DNA from 3 places in the Paracoccus actinidiae genome. Region 1 is predicted to be linked to each of the others. Evidence: riboswitches for the same ligand, from Rfam matches in the RefSeq annotation. Region 1 holds a riboswitch; each other region holds the start of a gene.
The links. Region 1 has a riboswitch for thiamine pyrophosphate ahead of Q5701_RS02495 (thiamine ABC transporter substrate-binding protein). Riboswitches for the same ligand answer to the same signal wherever they lie in the genome.

Region 1 (4,236 bases):
CCAGGGGCGAGGCGATCAGCGGCAGCATCCCCGCGGTTTCCGCCCACCGCATCCGCCCGCGCGCCAGCGACAAGGCCAGCATCAGCGTCAGGATCAAGGCCAAGGTGGCCGAAATCAGCGCCATGACCATGGATCGCAGCGCAGCCTCCCAAACCTCGGGCGGCAGGGCGGGGATCGTCGGCAAACCGCGCGCCGTCACCGCGCCCATGGGCCAGATCAGGAATCCTGCTGCGGCTGTGATCACAAGGGCATCGCTGATCCGGCGCCAGCCGCCAGGCGCTGCGGGCATATGCGCGGCATCAAGCCCCGCCCCGAAGGCTGCAGGAATCGCAATCCACCATGCCAGCATCATCGCGCAGACGCAGATGCCGATCTGAATCAGCCCCAGGCTGGCCGCCCGGCCCAGGTCGAAGTCGAAGCGGAAGGCCTGATAGATCGCCAGTTCCACCGTGGTCGCGCGCGGCCCGCCGCCCAGGGCCAGCGCCACCGTGAAGCTGGTCAGGCAGACCAGGAACACCGCCAGCCAGACCCCCGGCAGCACCGCCCGCAGCATCGGCCGTTCCAGATGCCGCGCCACGTCGCGGGGGCCGAAGCCCAGCGATGCGGCCAGCCGGAAGCGTTCGGCCGGGATTGCCTGCCAGCCTTGCAGGATCAGCCGCACGGACAAGGGCAGGTTGAAGAACACGTGCGCCAGGATCACGCCCTGCCAGCCATAGATGCTGACCTCGGGCAATCCGGCAATCCGCAAGGCATCGTTGATCGCGCCGTTGCGGCCAAAGACCGAAATCAACCCCATGATCGCCACGATCACCGGCAGGATGAAGGGCGCGCCCAACAGCGTGACCAGGGCCGACCGTCCGGGAAAGCGCCGCCGGGCCAGGGCGCGGGCCACAGGAATTGCCAGCGCGGACGACAGGGCGGCGGACAAGGCCGCCTGCCACAGCGTGAACCAGACCGCCTGCCAGTCCCAGGGGCCAAGCCCGGACAGTCCCTGCGCCTGCCACATGACTGCGGCAAGCGTCCCCCCGATCAGCAGGGCCAGTCCGGTTGCGGCGACCGCTCCCCCGGCCTCGGCCCGCGTCAGCCGGAAAATGCCCGCAGCCATTCGTCTAGCGCGGGCTGACGCAGTGCCTCGGCCTCGTCCTCGGAATAGAACAGGGTCTTTTCGGGGCGCGGCAGGTCGCGCATGACCTGCGGCCAGTCATCCTGGGGCAGCTTGGCGGGCAGCGACCAGTTGGCCAGCGGGATCACCGTCTGGAACTCGGGCGTCAGGATCCAGTCCATGAAGGCTTGCGCCAGTTCCGGCTGGTCGGTGGTGCGAAGCTGGGCTGCGACCTCGGTCATGAAGTAGTGGCCTTCGGGGAAGATGGCGGCCTTCTTGGTCGTGTCGTCCTCCTCGGCGATGTGATAGGCGGGCGAGGTGGTATAGGACAGGACCATGTCGGCCTCGCCCTCGGTGAACATCCCATAAGATTCCGACCAGCCCTTGGTCACGGTCAGCACCTTGGGCGCCAGCTTGGCCCAGGCGTCGGGCGCCTGGTCGCCATAAACCGATTTCACCCACAAAAGCAGCGCCAGCCCTGACACGGACGACCGCGGATCCTGGATCACGATCTTCAGGTCGTCGGGAGCCTCCAGCAATTCGGCGAAACTGGCGGGCGGGTTCTGCAACCGGGTTTCGTCATAGACAAAGGCGGTCTCACCCCAGTTGTAGGGCAGGAAAATCTCATCCGTCCATTCGATGGGCAGCGACAGATCGCCCGTGTCCTGCCCATGCGGCGCGAAAAGGCCGGATGCACGGGCGCGGGCGGTCACGTCGGTGTTCAGGCCGAAGACGATGTCGGCCTCGGTCCGCTCGCCCTCCATCAGCACGCGGGACAACTCGTCCCCGGTGACAAAGCGCAGGTCGCAGTTGCAAAAGGCCTCGAACCCTTCCTCGATCTTCGGGCCGGGGCCCCATTCGCTGGTGATGGATTCGCCCGCATAGACGGTCAGGACGGGCTTGTCCTGCGCCATGGCCGGGGTCGCCGCCAGCAGAACAAGCATCAGGGGCAGTTTCATCGCTGTCTCCTTTCCAAAAGGGTTCCGAAAGAAAGGACAGCGTCACCTTCCCTCCGCCGGTGTTAGCCGGATCAGGTTCAACGGGTCCGCTTTCGCGTCTCAGCCACATGGCCCCCCGAGGTAGGCCCGAATGTAGGGATTTCGCGCGCCCGCGCAAGCGGCTAGAACAGCGGCCATGACGAAGGACATGACCGATCAGCCCACCCCGATGATGGCGCAGTACCTGGCGATCCGGGACGCCAATCCCGGTGCGCTGCTGTTCTATCGCATGGGCGATTTCTACGAGATGTTCTTCGACGACGCGGTGGCCGCCGCAAGCGCCCTGGATATCGCGCTGACGAAACGCGGCACCCATGCGGGGGAACCCATCCCGATGTGCGGCGTGCCGGTCCATGCGGCCGAGGGCTATCTGCTGACGCTGATCCGCAAGGGCTTCCGCGTGGCGATTGCCGAGCAGATGGAGGATCCGGCCGAGGCCAGGAAGCGGGGGTCGAAATCGGTTGTGGCCCGCGACGTGGTGCGGCTGGTGACGCCCGGCACCCTGACCGAGGAATCGCTGCTGGAAGCGCGGCGCCACAACTATCTGGCCGCCTTCGCCCAGGTGCGGGAGGATTGCGCGCTGGCTTGGGTGGATATTTCCACCGGCGCCTTCCAGGTGATGGACTGCCCGCTGCCGCGCCTGGCGCCCGAACTCGCGCGTCTGGCGCCGCGCGAATTGCTGGCCTGCGACGGATCGGGCCTGGACGATCTGGCGGCTGATGCCGGTGCGGCGCTGACCGACCTGCACGCGTCCGCCTTTGACAGCGCGGCGGGGCAGCGGCGGTTGTGCGCGCTGTATGGCGTGGAGACGCTGGACGGGTTTGGGTCCTTCACCCGTGCCGAACTGGCGGCCATGGGGGCCATCGTCGATTACCTGGACCTGACGCAGAAGGGAAAGCTGCCCCTGCTGCGCCCGCCGGTTCGCGAACGCGCAGGCGGGGCGATGGGGATCGACGGGGCGACCCGGCGCAACCTGGAACTGACGCAGGCGCTGTCCGGTGGACGCGAGGGGTCGCTGCTGTCGGCCATCGACCGGACGGTGACGGCTGCGGGCGCCCGTTTGCTGGAACGTCGCATCGGCGCGCCATCGCGCGATCTGGCGCTGATCCATGCGCGGCATGACGCGGTGGCGATGCTGGTCGATGATCCCCGCCTGACGGGCGATCTGCGAACGGCGCTGGCCCGTGTGCCCGACATGGACCGGGCGCTGTCGCGGCTGGCGCTGGACCGGGGCGGGCCGCGCGATCTGGCCGCGATCCGGGCGGGCTTGACGCAGGGCGCGGCCATCGCGGTGCGGCTGCCCGCCGAGGCGGCGCCGGTGCTGGCGGATGCCGCGCGCGACCTGACTGGGCACGACGACCTGATCGGTCTGCTGGACGATGCGCTTGTGGCCGAACCGCCGCTGCTGGCCCGCGACGGCGGCTTTGTGGCGGCCGGTTACGACGCCGATCTGGACCAGACCCGCCGTCTGCGCGACGAAGGCCGGGGGGTGATCGCCGGGATGCAGGCGGAATACGCGGCGCTTGCCGGGGTGCAGAGCCTCAAGATCAAGCACAACAACGTGCTGGGCTATTTCATCGAGACGACGACGACCCATGCCGAACGCATGATGGCCCCGCCGCTGAACGCGACCTTCATCCACCGCCAGACCACCGCCAACCAGATCCGCTTCACCACCGTCGATCTGTCGGAACTGGAAACGCGGATCCTCAACGCCCGCGACCGCGCGCTGGAGATCGAGCGGGGCATCTTCGACCGGCTGCGGGCGGCGGTGCTGGACCGCGCGGCCCCCATCGGCCAGGCGGCCCGCGCTTTGGCCGAGATCGACCTGTCAGCCGCCTTCGCCGACATCGCCACGGGCGAAGGCTGGACGCGGCCCATGGTCGATGAAAGCCGCGCCTTCGTGATCGAAGGGGGACGCCACCCGGTCGTGGAACGCGCCCTGAAGCGCAAGGCGGAAAGCTTTGTCGCCAATGACTGCGCGCTGACCGAAGGCGACACCCCCGCGATCTGGCTGCTGACCGGGCCGAACATGGCGGGCAAGTCCACCTTTCTGCGCCAGAATGCGCTGATCTCCGTGCTGGCCCAGGCTGGTGCCTTCGTGCCCGCCCGCAGCGCGCATATCGGCCTTGTCAG
Region 2 (4,236 bases), 1.3 Mb from region 1:
CCGGGCCGAAGGCAGAACGGCGCGCCGAAAGACCAACCACCGCCCGGCGCCCATCGAGGACAGAACTTCGACAAAAGCGGGGGGCACCTGCCGATAGCCGGACAGCAAGCTCAGCAGCATCGGGAAAAAGGTGACAAGGATCACCAGCAGCACCTTTGGCAACAAGCTGAAGCCGAACCACAGGATCATCAGCGGCGCCAGCGCGATCAGCGGCACGGTCTGGCTTGCCACGAACACCGGCATCAGCCCCTTTTCGGTCCAAGGCAGGAAATGCAGCATGACCGAGGTGGAAAAGGCGAATCCGATCGAGAACGAAATGCCCAAGACCGCAACCGATATTGTGGACAGCGCATGGCCACCGATCTCGACCCGGTTCAGAATCAGCGCCCGGACCACGCCCGAGGGCGCGGGCAGGATCAGCGGAGAGATGTCTGCCAGTCGGCAATAGGCCTCCCACCCCCCCAGCAGGCAGGCAACCACGATCAAAGGCGGCAGGATACGCGGCAACATGGCCGTCCCCCGGGGATCAGTGCCTGCCGGGACTGTTGGCCGAGGCCGTCATGTCGATGGTCACATGCCCCTCGGCCGGGCCAAAGCGCAGGAAGGCTTGGCGCAGCGCCTCGAAGACCGCCCCCGCATCGCCCCGCAGGCGGGTGCAAAAGTTCTTGGACCGCAGGAACGTGCCAGAGTTCTTGAGAAAGTCGATGCAGCCATAAATCTCGTCCATGTGGCGGTCCTGGCCCAGCACATAAAGCGAAAACTGCACGTCGATATCCACGCCAAGGACCGGCGCAGTTCTAACCGCCTCAAGCGCCCCGGCCTGACGTTCCGCCAGGGACAAGCCCTGCGCACGAGTCAGCGTGTCGCATCGGCAGGTCGGGTCGTCAGGTTCTCCGGGGCAGCCACGCGAGAATGTGACGTGCATCGTCACATGCACCGGATCGCGCGCGGCGCGGACGAAAAGGTCGCGCACGGCATCGAACAACGGCTCTGGCCCCCCGACCATTAAGGTGGAAATATCGTCCGTCTCGATCCGGAGCCTGCCGCGATAGGGATCAAGCCCCCTGAGGCTGGACAGGATGACGCCTGCAAAATTGGACGTCATGGGATATAGCGACACTTGCGCGCCAATGAACATGGGTTCCTCGCTCCGCCGGCATTACCCGGATCAGCTAAAAAGGGTTCACGCGACTTGCGTATCTCAGCCCCGAAAATGGAGCACCCCCGTTGATGTCGGCCAGACCATGACAATTGCCGCGGCCGCTGTCAATGCAGTCCGGCACACAGCGGCGACCCTATCGCACCAACCGGCTGCAGGCGCCGTTTGGTGGATCCGGCGTGGTGGCTGGTGCGCATGAGCAGGCCTGCACGTGAACGAGGCCTCTGGTATGGTTGATCGACTAATAAAATGTGGGCTTTTCGAAAAGAGGGTAGTGAAAAGGCGAAGATATCTAATGGGTTACCTTCATTTCTCGGGATGCCTTAGAGATGATCCAAGGAAAAGCGTCCTGATGGACTTTTCGGTGAACAAGGATTGTAATTCGCAATGCCTACAGATTTGCTTGCAGCAGAGGATCGTAAAGGATGAAAGACGTTGGTAGGCTTCCGCCTCCTGTCGCGGGGCTGTGCGGCCCCGTTTCGTTTGCCGTGTGGATGTGTGCTTCGATTTCGCTATCAACTAAAATACTGCACCGCCGCCAGGCCCCTCCCCGCCCTTTTGGTTACTGACGAGATGCTGCCACCTGGGACAAGTGTAGGCTTCAAGCTGTTCCTCGCAGTGCCTCCGCATGTTGAACTGCCAGAGTGGCAAGCTGCAGAGCAGCCTCACGATCTGCGGCCACAGCAATGAAGCGGGCGTTGTGGCAGAAGCGTGCGCCTGGAACGCCAGATGCAGCTTCGAAGGACGCGTCGGTCAGTCCCGCCCAGGCCTCCGGCAGGTCGGCCCGAAGGGCAAAGCCCTCGGGCTCGCGGCGGATGCCGGTCAGGGTCCAGTCTGTTTCTCGGGGATGGACCACGAACAGCAGGTGATCGGCGCCCGCCTTCTCGATGGCAGAGCGGAAGGGCATGCCCATCGGGAGTTCGAGGACCCGGCTTTCTCCGGCGGCGGCGATGGCCTCCATGACGACAGCGTCGGCCCGCAGCTTGGCGGCCTTTCGTGCAACCGCCGCCTCGACAAAGGCACGAGCGATGGTCAACGCGTGGTCGAAGGCCCGATCATCGTCGGCCCGCAGCTTGGCGGCCTTTCGTGCAACCGCCGCCTCGACAAAGGCACGAGCGATGGTCAACGCGTGGTCGAAGGCCCGATCATCGGCACCCGGGCTGCGATCGTCGAAGACGGGTTTGAGGCTTTCCAGCAGGAGCGGCAGGGACAGGTCCGCGAGCAGCCCGCTTGGTGACAGGGCACCATTGTCCACCAAGTCGATGGGCAGGACGAAATCGGCGTCGAACGCTGCATGGATCGTGCCCAGATCCCCATCAGGAACACCGAAGGCCCGCAGATAATCCCTGCCGAAGTGCCCCCAGATCAGGCCGAACGAGCTGTAGGGCTGGCCCTCGCCGCGCAGGGGTGGGCTCTTCTGGTGGTGATCGCGGTCAGCGGCTCCGTCGTCACCTGTCCCTGGGCATGCAGCGCGAGACAGAACCGGCGCAGGTTGGCGCCAAAGCCACCCAGCAGTCCTTCCGGCAAGGGCGCGATGACCCTTTTGCCCTCCGGTGTCAGCCAGCGTTCGCGCCGATAGCGGACAAGCTCGGCCGAGATTACCAGTTCACGAACCAGGATGGCTCGACATCGCTTGAAGCGCGATCCCGAGGGCACATTCACAGACAGAACCTCTTCGCGCGTGACACGATCCTTGTCGCGTTTCGGGCCACGCCGCCGCCGTGGACTGCCACTCTTGCGAACCTCCCGTTCCGTAACCTTGTCCATGCCGGAGGGTTTGAACGGAGGTCGCGGCGGCAGGTTCTTCAGCCGGGCGATCTCACGCGCAGTTCCTGGTTCTCGGCCTGCAGGGCGGTCCGGGCCACCTCGGCTGACGCGAGCTGATCGCCGAGGTGGGTTACCCGGTCCTCGAGCGATTGCAGCCGTCGTGACAGATCACCCACGAGCCGACGCAAACTGTCGGCGCTCAGCGTCTCAAAGGCATCATCCGATGACAGGCCCTACGATCGTGAATCAGACCAAGATCACAAGCGCAACACCTGTGCCCCGTAATCTGCCCCAGTTACACCCAAGCCCACATCACCCGATGGGGCACTATCCCTTTCCTGTTGCGTGGGACAAGCAGTCGCACCGGACGTGCACCAATCGCGTATCGCACGTTCGGTAACTGAGGCGAGCTTGTCCCGAAGGACGGGGAGCGATGCTTCCTGCAAAGAAGGATTTACCGCCCCTTCACGTGCCCTCCGAAAAGACGAAAATTGGTCTGCCCCTGAAAAGTGACCCTCCCTGAAGCAGGCTTTCGAGCCAGATGGAGGACGAAGGAATGCCCCAGAAGAAGCACAATCCGGGAGAGATCGTAGCGAAGCTTCGCCAAGTCGACGTGCTGATCCCCGGCGGCTTCAGCGACATCGGGCAGATGCGCAAACGGATGGACTTTCGCCTGGTCTTGGGGGCTGCCGCTCAGATGTGCCTCCTCGCAAGATGATCAGCAGGCTGGTCGAGGCCATGAGTTCCCTTCGTGGGGGGCACATGGCATGGCACCCAGCCGGCTGACGACTGGAAGCGCCTTCTTGAGGCTATCCTGACGGCGCAGGTCACGCCTTGCAGGTATCCTCCTGGACATTCTGTCGGGCAGCACGCGGGACAGGCGGCGATCCTGACCCGTCGGGCGACTGAACCATTACCCTCGTTTACTCGTTGGCCCACCGTACCATGGGGGAACATCGTGCAAGGGCGGGGGTGACCATGACGCCAAGATGGCCGGAACGGTTGTGGCTGGTGCGCCACGGGCAAAGCGCAGGCAACGTCGCGCGCGACAAGGCGCATGAGGCGGGCCAGCGCCGCATCGATCTGATCGCCCGCGACGTGGACATCCCCCTTTCGGCTCTGGGGCGCGATCAGGCGCTTGCCTTGGGCCGCTGGTTTGCGGAAGGCGAGGAAGGCGCGCGGCCCAATGTCCTGATGTGTTCGCCTTATCTGCGCGCGCGACAGACTGCCGAAATATTCCGGGAAGCCGGCGGTTGCCGGGCCACCCTGGCCCTGCGCCTTGATGAGCGCCTGCGCGAGAAGGAGTTCGG
Region 3 (4,236 bases), 1.2 Mb from region 1:
CGTTGATCCGGGGGAGATGGAAGTGCGCCGTGCCCTGCCGTTGACCAAGCGGCAGATGGTGGGGCCGTTCATCTTCTTCGACCAGATGGGACCGGCGGAGTTCCTGGCTGATCCTCGGTCAAGTCAGAACGTAGTCCGTCGGGACCGGCACAGGAGGCAGGTCTGTCTCTCCCATGGCCGAGCGCAGATGGATCTCGATCATCGTTGCAAAGGCCGAGATCGGAAGACTGTTGGGTAACATCCCAAAAGGCTCTTCCAGCTCTTCGCCTAAGGCATCAAGGCCGAAGAACGTGTAGGCCACGAGCATGGCGGCAAGGGGCGTCGCCCAGCCCAGCATGTCAGCAAGGCCAAACGGCAAAAGAAAGCAGAACAGGTAGGCGGTGCGGTGAAGGAGCAGCGTATAAGCGAAGGGCAAAGGTGTATTGGACAGCCGTTCGCAGCCGACCAGGGCCTGGGTCAGCTGGCTCAGACTATCGTTCAAGCCGAGAGCCTCGACTGATCTTAACCGATCCTGACGAAGCAAGCGTCCGACCTGCAGGGCCACGGCATGCAGTATTCGATCCGCCGGCTCGGCAAACAGGGCCGGCTCGCCTGCTTGGCGCGCGAGTGTTTTCTGGCGCAACTGCCCGACCGATGCATGCGCGAACCCGATGATCGCTGTCAGGATTTCGCGGCGCTCAGGTGTCGTCTCGCTTCGCCGCTCGTCCAGAACCGCCGTTTGCCGGGCGATGTCCCGGGCAGACTGAATGATCTGACCCCACAGCTTGCGAGCCTCCCACCATCGATCATAGCAGGCATTGTTCCGAAAGCTGAGAAATACCGAAAGCGCGATCCCGATAAGGGTTAAGGGGGCCGGGTTGACCCCTGGCACGATCTGGGGTGCCTGAACATGTGCAGCCACAACGATCACGGACAGCAGCCCAACGGCAAAGAGCTGCGGCCAAGTGCGCAGGATGACAGAGCCTTTCAGCACGAAAAAGAGCGTGAGAAGACCGGGACGAGAGCGGACGATCATTGCACAGCACCATGCATGCCAAGAGGCCCATCTTTCATCCCGTCATGGGGTCGATCAAGAGCGGCCAACGGGTGTTATGGAGCACCCTGCGACTTACTTGGTCGCCTAATATTCCCATAACTCTGGGAAAATACGAACAGACTGCCTAAATCATCCGGTTGAAAGGGAGTACAGCTTTTCCAAGTACAGGCGACCACCAGTGCTGAGCTTCAGGAGCCTCACGTCAGCAGCATCGATCATTTTGGAGATCGAGATCGTGAACATGGTCCGCAATCGTTATTCCTGACTGAAACTACGTCCATTAGCCGATCGTGGCGGTCACGGCGCCGCACGCTCAAGATCCGGTCAGCAGCATGAGACGCAGCGTCGCGCTGCTGTTAGGGCCGCTACTCAGGCACCGAAAACCCCTTGAGACGGAAACCAGCGACATGAAGACCGACAGTTATTCTGCGAGGTGCCGCTGAAGGGCCACATTGGCGATGCGCTCTTTGTCTTGGTCTGTGCCTGCGCTCACCTGTAGTGGATATACCGGCGCACGGGCCTGTGACCGGATTGTTCGTTGGACTTGCTGGGGCTGTTCATCACAGCAGTCGGCGCGGCCATGACAGTCGCATTCTCCTTGCGCTGCAAGCGTCTGCCTTCGAAACCGGCTGGACAGCCCGGTGCGGCGCAGCTACGGTCTGGGTCAACACTATCCGTTGGGGCGTCCCGTCGCGGGGCTGAGAGGTGCAGTGCGCACCGACCCATCGAACCTGATCCGGGTCATGCCGGCGGAGGGAACGGATAGGCAGACAGTGCCGCCCGTTGCCGCATGACGTCTGCCGCCGCCCCCTGTCCATGCCCCGCAAACTTGAGAGGAGGGGCAGATGACACGGACGGTCTTGACCATCGCCGGTTCTGACAGCGGCGGGGGCGCGGGCATCCAGGCGGATCTGAAGACCGTTTCGGCTCTGGGCTGCTATGGCACCAGCGTGATTACGGCAGTTACTGCGCAGAACACCCGCAGCGTATTGGCCGTCCACCACGTGCCACCCAGCTTGATCCGGGCGCAGATTGACGCGGTGCTGGACGACATTGCGGTTCATGCGATCAAGATCGGCATGGTCGGATCCGCACCCGCCATCGTAGCCGTTGCAGCGGCACTGCGTGATTGCCCGATCCCCATTGTGCTGGACCCGGTGATGGTTGCCAAGTCCGGCGACGTGCTGATGGAAGCCGATGCATTCGGCGCACTGGTCCGCGAGCTGCTGCCTCTGGCCCATGTGCTGACGCCGAACCTGCCCGAAGCGGCGCGTTTGCTCGGCGATGCCCCGGCCGAAACCGAAGCTGCGGCCATTGCCCAAGGCATGGCCTTGCGGGCGCTCGGCCCGCGCCAGGTGCTCATGAAGGGGGGTCACGCGGCAGGCGTCCAATGCACCGATATCCTAATCGGCCCTGACGGCATGATCCGCTTTTCGTCCCCTCGCATCCGCACACGCAATACCCATGGCACCGGATGCTCACTATCCTCCGCCATCGCGGCGGGGCTGGCACAGGGATTGTCGGTGACCGATGCAGTGAGCCGCAGCCATGACTGGCTTCACGGCGCAATCCGGGCGGCGAATACGTTGTCGGTGGGTGGCGGCAACGGGCCGGTGCATCATTTCCACGCGCTGTGGCCGCGCATCCCCGAGCCCGTAGCATGACCATGACCGTCATTGGCGGCGGCGTGATGGGCCTTTGTATCGCCACCGAACTGGCCAAACGCGCCATCCCCGTCGCCCTCCTTGACGAGACCCCTGGCCCGAACGCCTGTTCATGGTGGTCCGGAGGCATGCTCGCTCCCTATTGCGAGGGTGAGAGTGCCGATGAGGCAGTAACACGCCACGGGTTGGGTGCCGCCGACTGGTGGCAGAACCAGGGGGTTCCCGTCACGCGAAACGGAACGCTGGTGGTCAGCCTGTTGCGGGATGCCGGAGCGCTGGCGCGCTTTGCCCGGCGGAGCCAGGGACACCGGACGCTGGACGCAGAGGGGACAGCCAGGCTGGAGCCTGATTTGGGCACCCGGTTCAGCCACGCCCTGTTTTTCGCATCCGAAGCTCATCTGGCCCCGCGTCAGGCTCTCGCGATCCTGTCCGAACGCGTGGGGCGCACCGCGATGGCGACCGGCACCGTCATCGACTGCCGGGGCCTCTCGGCGCGCGACGCGCTGCGTGATCTGCGCGGCGTGCGCGGAGAGATGGTGGTGATCCGCTGCCCCGAAATCACCCTGTCCCGCCCCGTCCGCCTGCTGCATCCCCGGATCCCGCTTTACGTGGTGCCGCGCGGCGACAGCGTCTTCATGCTGGGAGCCACGATGGTCGAAAGCGACCGGCGCGGCCCGCCTAGCGCGCGGGCGGTGCTGGAACTGCTGTCGGCCGCCTTTGCCCTGCACCCTGCCTTTGCCGAGGCCGAGGTGCTGGAATTGGGCGCCGACGCGCGTCCGGCCTTTCCCGACAACCTGCCCCGTATCCGCCGCGTGGGCGGGGTCATCCACGCCAACGGGCTTTACCGCCACGGCTTCCTGCTGGCCCCTGCCGTCGCACGCATGGTGGCCGACCACCTTCAACACCAGACCAGACCGGAGTTCATGGATGCGAATCACGATTAACGGCACCGCGCGAGAGACTGACACCACGACACTGGCCGCCGCCCTGACCGAGGCCGGCCTGACCGGCCACCTCGCCACCGCGCTCAACGGCACATTCATCCCAGTCGCGATGCGCGAGACCACGCCCGTCCACGACGGCGACGCCATCGAGGCACTGGCGCCGATGCAGGGGGGCTGAGGATGCCGGTCTTCTATGGCACCGAAATCGACAGTCCGTTGATGCTGGGCACGGCGGGCTATCCCTCGCCCAAGATCCTGACGGATGCCTTTGCCCGCTCGGGCGCAGGCATCGCCACCCTATCGTTGCGCCGCGAAGCCGGGGGCGGGCAGGGTTTTTGGGCGTTGATCCAGTCGCTAGGTGTCGCCCTGCTGCCCAACACTGCAGGTTGCCACAGCGCGTGCGAAGCCGTCACCACGGCCCATATGGCGCGGGAAGTCTTCGGCACCGACTGGATCAAGCTCGAGGTGATCGGCAACACCGACACGCTGCAGCCCGATGGCTTCGAACTGGTCGAGGCGGCGCGCATCCTTGCCTCTGAGGGCTTCAAGGTCTTTCCCTATTGCACCGAGGATATGGTGGCTTGCGAACGGC

Region 2: linked by a shared signal. The riboswitch ahead of Q5701_RS18810 (YkoF family thiamine/hydroxymethylpyrimidine-binding protein) and the one ahead of Q5701_RS02495 (thiamine ABC transporter substrate-binding protein) in region 1 are both predicted to bind thiamine pyrophosphate.
Region 3: linked by a shared signal. The riboswitch ahead of thiD (bifunctional hydroxymethylpyrimidine kinase/phosphomethylpyrimidine kinase) and the one ahead of Q5701_RS02495 (thiamine ABC transporter substrate-binding protein) in region 1 are both predicted to bind thiamine pyrophosphate.

The regions. Positions count from the first base shown of each region.
Region 1 covers NZ_CP132956.1:498,548-502,783, forward strand. The annotation lists gene Q5701_RS02490 (thiamine/thiamine pyrophosphate ABC transporter permease ThiP) at 1-1,105, opposite strand, end outside; gene Q5701_RS02495 (thiamine ABC transporter substrate-binding protein) at 1,081-2,061, opposite strand; TPP riboswitch at 2,093-2,189, opposite strand; gene mutS (DNA mismatch repair protein MutS) at 2,249-4,236, shown strand, end outside.
Region 2 covers NZ_CP132956.1:3,788,771-3,793,006, reverse strand. The annotation lists gene Q5701_RS18815 (ABC transporter permease) at 1-510, opposite strand, end outside; gene Q5701_RS18810 (YkoF family thiamine/hydroxymethylpyrimidine-binding protein) at 527-1,138, opposite strand; TPP riboswitch at 1,129-1,236, opposite strand; gene Q5701_RS18805 (MYG1 family protein) at 1,761-2,564, opposite strand; gene Q5701_RS22955 (hypothetical protein) at 2,525-2,926, opposite strand; gene Q5701_RS18800 (hypothetical protein) at 3,483-3,644, shown strand; gene Q5701_RS18795 (histidine phosphatase family protein) at 3,905-4,236, shown strand, end outside.
Region 3 covers NZ_CP132956.1:3,882,706-3,886,941, forward strand. The annotation lists partial or broken gene Q5701_RS19250 (pirin family protein) at 1-106, shown strand, start outside; gene Q5701_RS19255 (bestrophin family protein) at 119-1,015, opposite strand; TPP riboswitch at 1,705-1,811, shown strand; gene thiD (bifunctional hydroxymethylpyrimidine kinase/phosphomethylpyrimidine kinase) at 1,882-2,700, shown strand; gene Q5701_RS19265 (FAD-dependent oxidoreductase) at 2,697-3,644, shown strand; gene thiS (sulfur carrier protein ThiS) at 3,628-3,822, shown strand; gene Q5701_RS19275 (thiazole synthase) at 3,825-4,236, shown strand, end outside.